2 linked regions of the Kineococcus endophyticus genome follow. The protein of the gene in region 1 interacts with the protein of each later gene in a pairwise test. Links are inferred from orthologs where the notes say so. Each region holds a gene or a part of one and is shown on either strand. Other genes may lie near its edges. The genes, in order: AB1207_RS13280 and panC.

Region 1 (3,060 bases):
CGCCGCCCCCTGGGTCAGGACGGGCGCCCCGGCGGCGGAGGTGTCCCCGCCCCCACCGGCGCCCGACGGCAACGACAGACCGCTGCCGGCCAGCAGCTGCTCGGCCCCCGCGGGCAGGGACGAGCCACCGCCACCACCGGAGGCACCGAGCGAGACCCGCCCGGAGATGGGCGCCGTGACGGTGAGGGCGTCGACCGTGGCCTGCGCGGCGGCGACGGCCGCGCGCGTCTGCACCCGCTGGGCCGAGCCCAGCGAGGCCACCGCGGTGTCGAGGTTGCCCAGGCCCGCGTTGACCTGGTCGACGAGGGCCTGCGTCTGGGACGCCAGCAGCTGGTACTGCGTGCGGGAGGACTGCACCGCCGCCAGCGCCGCGGCCTGGGCCGCCGGGTCGGCGATCGTGCGCGCCTGCGTCTCGGCCTCGGCGAACCGGGCCTCGGCGTCGCGCTGGGCCGAGCGCTGGGCCGCCGACAGCTGCGAGGGCGTCATCGCCGAGCCCGAACCCGAGCCCGACCCGCTCTTGGCCGCCTCGGCGTCGGCGGACTTCGCCTGCTCCAGCGCCTGCACGGCCGAGGGTGAGTCGATCGTCATGAGCACCTGACCGGCCTGGACCTCCTGGCCGTCGGTCACCGCCAGCGTCGCCACCGACCCGGACGCGGGAGCGGTCAGGACCGAGGACGCCCGCGGCTGGACCTGGCCGGCGGCGTCGACGACCTGCTGCACGTCACCGCGGGTCACCTCGCCCGTCCCGATCCGGGCGGCGTCGTCCCCCGAGCTGCACCCCGCCACGACCAGCGCGGCGGCCGTGCCGACGGCGGCGACCGACAGGCCCCGGGCCGCGGAACGTCGGGGGCCGGGGGCGGATCCGGGACGGGTGAGGGCTCGCACGCGGTCACACTAAGCCGTGCTCCGGCCCGCGGAGTCCCCCGCAGGGCGTGGGTGCAGGGCACCGCACGTCCACCCTGGGTCGCACGACCCCCGCGACCTCCGACGCGCTGTCGTACCCTCGCAACGGTGAGTGAGATCGTCGACCTCTACGACCCCTCCGACGCCGCCGGGCGCGTCACCGGGACCGCACCGCGCAGCGAGGTCCGCGCCCGCAACCTCCCGCACGCCGCGACCGGCGTCCTGCTGCGCCACCCCGACGGTCGCGTCCTGGTCCACCGCCGCACCGACACCAAGGACGTCAACCCCGGCGCCCACGACTGCTTCGCCGGCGGCGTCGTCGACGCCGAGGAGGCACCCCCGCAGGCGGCCCGTCGCGAGCTGCGCGAGGAGCTCGGCCTGGACCTCCCCCTGACCCCCGTCCTGAGGCGCTGGTACCGCGACGAGGCGACCCACTACCTGGCGTTCGTCTACGAGGCCCGCTGGGACGGCACGCCGCTCACCCTGCAGCCCAGCGAGGTCACCGACGCCTGGTGGGACGATCCGGCCACGCTCCGTCGACGCCTGGACGACCCCACGTGGCCTTTTGTGCCTGACACCCGCCGGCTCTTGGACCACTGGCCGCGGTGGTGGCAGGATCCGGCCCGCCCTGTGACCGAACCGTGATCCCGCTGTGGGGTCGCGAGCCACCGTGACGGAGACCCGTGACCCCCAGCCCCCGCCCGACCGGCCCCACGACCGTTCGTCTGGACTGGGTCGACACGGCCCGCGGCGCCGCCATCGTCCTCGTCGCCACCCACCACGCCGTCCTCTTCGCCACCGCCGAGGGACTCGGCCACCCCGCGTGGACCGCGTTCGACGAGACCCTCCGCCTCCTGCGGATGCCGCTGTTCTTCTTCCTCTCAGGCCTCCTCGCCGTCCGCGCCGTCCACCGGCCCTGGGCGGACCTGCTGCGCCGCCGGGTCGGCAACGACCTGTGGGTCTACCTGCTGTGGGCCACCGCCGCCTTCCTCGCCTTCACCGCGATGCCCTACGCCCGCGACGACCTGCCCACCGGCGCCCGTGGCTGGCTCGACGACACCGTCCTGCTGCCCGGCAACGGCGCCTGGTACCTCCTCGCCCTCGCCCTGTACCTGCCGGCCGGACGGCTGCTGCGGGCCGTCCCCACCGCCGTCCTCCTCCCGGCCGCCGCGGTCCTGGCCGCCGCCTTCGGCCCCGGTCAGCTCGTCCGGTACTCCTTCGTCTGGAGTGACGTCGCCACGCTCTTCGTCTTCTTCGTCGCCGGGCTGCGGCTGCGCGACCTCGCCCTGCGGTCCAGCGCACGCGTCCCCGGTCCGGTGCCCGTCGTCGCAGGCGCGGGCGCCACCGCGGCCCTCGCGCTCGCCGTCACCGGGCTCGGCCTCACCCAGGTCCCCGGCGTCCGCCTCCTGGTCGGCGCCGCCGCCGTCGTGGCCGGCTGCGCCGTCGCCGTCCGCCTGGCCCCCACCCGCACCGGGCGCGCCCTGGCCGACGTCGGCCGCCGCACGCTGCCCGTCTACGTCACCCACGAGCTCGTCCTGGGCGTCCTCGTGCTCGCCCTCGCCCCGGCCGCCGGCACCGCGCTGGCCGCACCGCTGTCGCTGGTCGCCCCGGCGCTCCTCGTCGCCGCGGCGCTCGCGGTCTGCCTGCCCCTGCGGACGCCGCTGACCCGGGTGCCGTGGCTCCTGCACGCGCCGTGGGCCGCACCCCGGCAACCCCGGGTGCGGCCCACGGCGGAACGGGTGGGCGTCTAGAGGTACTGCCCCGTGTTGGCGACCGTGTCGATCGACCGGCCCGCCTCGGTGCCCTTCTTGCCCTGCATGAGGGTGCGGATGAAGACGATCCGCTCTCCCTTCTTGCCCGAGATGCGCGCCCAGTCGTCCGGGTTCGTCGTGTTCGGCAGGTCCTCGTTCTCCTTGAACTCGTCGATGCACGCGCTCATGAAGTGCTCGACCCGCAGACCCCGCTGCTGGGAGGTCAGCAGGTCCTTGATGGCCATCTTCTTGGCGCGGTCGACGATGTTCTGGATCATGGCGCCGGAGTTGAAGTCCTTGAAGTAGAGGACCTCCTTGTCGCCGCCGGCGTAGGTGACCTCCAGGAACTCGTTCTCCGGGGTGTCGGTGTACATGCGCTCCACCGTCGCCTGGATCATCGCGTCCA
Region 2 (3,262 bases), on another replicon or contig:
CTCGCCCAGGGACTCCGACAAGGACGGGTACATGGAGATGGAACGCCACTCCCCGCCGAGGTCGTACTCGGTCCCGTCGGCCCACGTCACGACGTGCGAGCCGAACGCGGCCTGCGCGGCCTCCTGCACGATCGTGCGGGTGAGCTCGGCGATCGAGTCGTAGTCGCCCCAGGCCTCGTACGCCTCGAGCATCGCGAACTCGGGCGAGTGGGTGGAGTCGGCCCCCTCGTTGCGGAAGTTGCGGTTGATCTCGAAGACGCGCTCGATCCCGCCGACCACGAGACGCTTGAGGAACAGCTCCGGCGCGATGCGCAGGTAGAGGTCGGTGTCGAACGCGTTCGAACGGGTCACGAACGGCCGGGCGCTGGCCCCGCCGTGCAGCGTCTGCAGCATCGGCGTCTCGACCTCGAGGAACCCGCGGTCCTCCAGCGTCCGGCGGACCGAGCGCACGACGTTCGAGCGTGCGCGCACGTTCTGCCGGGCCGCCTCGCGCACGATGAGGTCGACGTAGCGCTGCCGGACGCGGGTCTCCTCCGACAGTTCCTTGTGCAGGACCGGCAAGGGGCGCAACGCCTTCGAGGCCATCTGCCAGGAGTCGGCCAGCACCGACAGCTCCCCGCTCTTGGAGGAGATGACGGTGCCGTGGACGAACACGACGTCGCCGAGGTCGACGTCGGCCTTCCAGCCGGCGAGGGCGTCCTCGCCGACACCGTCGCGGGACACCATGGCCTGCAACCGGGTGCCGTCGCCCTCCTGGAGGGTGGCGAACACGAGTTTGCCGGTGCCGCGCAGGAACACCACGCGCCCGGTGACCCCGACCTCGTCGGTCGTCTCCTGACCCGGTTCGAGGTGCTCGTACCGCGCGCGCAGGTCCGCCAGCGACGTCGTCCGGGGCACCGAGACGGGGTACGCCTCTCCGCCGGCGGCGAGGATCCGGTCCCGCTTCTCGCGGCGGACCCTGACCTGTTCGGGCAGGTCCTCGAACTCGTCCTCGGGCAGGTCGGGCGTCTGGTCGCTCACCCGCCCCAGGTTAGTGGGGTCCGGTGGTGGCGACGCGCGTCCCTCAGTCCGCCGGGTGACCCACGACGAGGGGGGTGTTGTCGATGAGCCGGGTCGAGCCCACGCGCGCCGCGACGGCCAGCAGCGCATCACCGCGGAAGTGCTCCGGGACGTCGGCGAGGTCGTGGGGGTCGACGAGCGCGAGGTAGTCCACGCGGGCCGCGGGTTCGGCGACGAGGACGTCGCGCGCCGCGCGCCGCACGGCCGAGGGGCCCTCCGGTGCGGCCGCCCGGCCCGCGGCCAGGGCGCGCTGCAGGACGAGGGCGACCTCGCGGTCGAACGGCGTGAGGTAGCGGTTCCGGCTGGACATCGCCAGCCCGTCGTCCTCGCGGACGGTCGGGACCGCGACGACCTCGACGCCCAGGTCGAGGTCGCGCACCATGCGCCGCACGAGCAGGAGCTGCTGGGCGTCCTTCTGGCCGAAGAACGCCAGGTCCGCGCGCGTCAGGCGCAGCAGCTTGGCCACGACGGTCAGGACGCCGTCGAAGTGGCCGGGGCGGCTCGCGCCCTCGAGCACCTCGCCGAGCGGGCCCGCGGCCACGCGGACCCCGGGGGTGCCGTCGGGGTAGACGACGTCGGGGCCGGGGGCGAACACGACGTCCGCGCCGTTCTCGGCGGCCAGCGCGAGGTCCTCGTCGAGCGTTCGCGGGTAGCGGGCGAGGTCCTCGTTCGGCCCGAACTGCAACGGGTTGAGGAAGATCGTCACGAGCACCGACGCCGCCCGGCCGCGCGCCTCGCGGATGAGGCGGGCGTGCCCCGCGTGCAGCGCGCCCATCGTCATGACGACCGCGACCGGCCCGGGCAGCGCGTCGCGGGCGGCGGCGAGCTCGTTGCGGGTGCGGGCGACCGTCAGGTCGGGCTGCGTCGTGCTGGTCACGGTGCTCCTGGGGTGAGTTCGGCGCGGACGGCGTCGGCCGCGGTGGGGGTGAGGCGGCCTGCGGCCTGCGCCCGGTCGGCGGCGACGCCGGCGAGCTGGGCGTACGTGGTGGCGGTGGCGACGTCGAGGGCGCCGAGCACCCGCAGGTGGGTGGCCACCGTCCCCGCGTCGCCGCGCGCGACGGGTCCGGTGAGCGCGGCATCGCCCTCGCGCAGCGCGTTGTCGAGCGCGGCCTGCAGCAGCGGGCGCAGGACCCGTTCGGCGTCCTCCCCCACGGCCGCCCGCGCCGCGTCGAGCGCCTGCGCGACGAGCGTGACGAGGTGGTTCGAGCCGTGGGCCAGGGCCGCGTGGTACGTCGCCCGGTCGCCGTCGGCCACGACGACGGGGGTGGCCCCCCACTCGCGCACGAGCGCGTCGGCGACGGGTGCGAGGACGGGCGGGGTGGTGACGGCGACGGCCGCGCCGAGCAGCCGCTGGAGGTCCAGCGAGGTGCCCGTGAAGGTCATGGCCGGGTGCAGCGCGAGGGTGAGGGCGCCGCGCTGCGCGGCCGGTTCCAGCACCCCGAGGCCGTGCAGCCCGCACGTGTGGACGACGAGCTGGCCCGCGCGGACGTTCGGCGCGAGCTCGGTGACGAGGGGGCCCAGGACGTCGTCCGGCACGGCGAGCAGGGCGAGGTCGGCGGCGAAGGCGTCGCCGGGCTCGATCCACGGCACGTCGGGCAGCAGCGCCTCGACGCGTTCGGCGGCCTGCCGCGTGCGGGCCGTGATGCCGGTGATGCGGTGCCCCGCGGCGCGCAGGGCGGCCCCGAGCACCGGCCCCACCCGCCCGGCCCCGCCGACCGCGACGTCGAGCCTGCCCGCGGAGTTCACGTCGGCGACCCTAACGCCCGGGTCGCCGGGCACGGCCCCGGGGACGCCGAACGGCCCCGGCGGGGGTGGCTCGTCGACGCAGCCGGCTCGACCTAAGAGCGCGATGCTGGAGCCAGCGCGCAGCGCTGGACAACGATCCCGACCCCGCGGGGGCCGTTCGGGACGTGCGGAGGTGCGTCAGCGGGCGAGGAGCGCGGCCTGCTCGGCGCGGAGCGCGTCGATGAGCCGGCCCTGGGGCAGCACGACGTCGTCGTACGTCAGGACCTGGTCCTTCTTCACGTCGCGCTTGAGGACGCAGCCCTCGGCCACCCCCATGGGCAGGAGGTTCTCGGCCTTCGTCGCCGCGTACGTCTCGGCCACGCCGTAGGTGTCGTACCCGCCGAGGCGGTCGATCTCCTTGCCGGCCGCGAGGTCGGTCTTGGCCGTCGTGACGACCTCCACCTTCACCTCGTCACCC

The links.
Region 2: the proteins of AB1207_RS13280 (region 1) and panC interact in binary tests that used the Escherichia coli proteins (3 or more experiments, as listed by UniProt). The link is inferred for Kineococcus endophyticus from one-to-one orthologs.

The regions. Positions count from the first base shown.
Region 1 is NZ_JBFNQN010000008.1:228,735-231,794, forward strand. Bases 31-2,779 are described here. They hold AB1207_RS13280 (NUDIX domain-containing protein), read left to right. Parts: upstream 31-1,011; coding sequence 1,012-1,548; downstream 1,549-2,779. Other genes in these bases: AB1207_RS13275 (efflux RND transporter periplasmic adaptor subunit), read right to left, coding at 31-885; AB1207_RS13285 (acyltransferase family protein), read left to right, coding at 1,587-2,654; arc (proteasome ATPase), read right to left, coding at 2,651-2,779. In the rest of the region: more of AB1207_RS13275, read right to left, coding at 1-30; more of arc, read right to left, coding at 2,780-3,060.
Region 2 is NZ_JBFNQN010000003.1:151,700-154,961, reverse strand. Bases 1-2,951 are described here. They hold panC (pantoate--beta-alanine ligase), read right to left. Parts: upstream 1,937-2,951; coding sequence 1,064-1,936; downstream 1-1,063. Other genes in these bases: AB1207_RS04890 (Rossmann-like and DUF2520 domain-containing protein), read right to left, coding at 1,933-2,805; lysS (lysine--tRNA ligase), read right to left, coding at 1-1,020. In the rest of the region: AB1207_RS04885 (NAD(P)H-dependent oxidoreductase), read right to left, coding at 2,983-3,262. UniProt on the Escherichia coli protein: Catalyzes the condensation of pantoate with beta-alanine in an ATP-dependent reaction via a pantoyl-adenylate intermediate.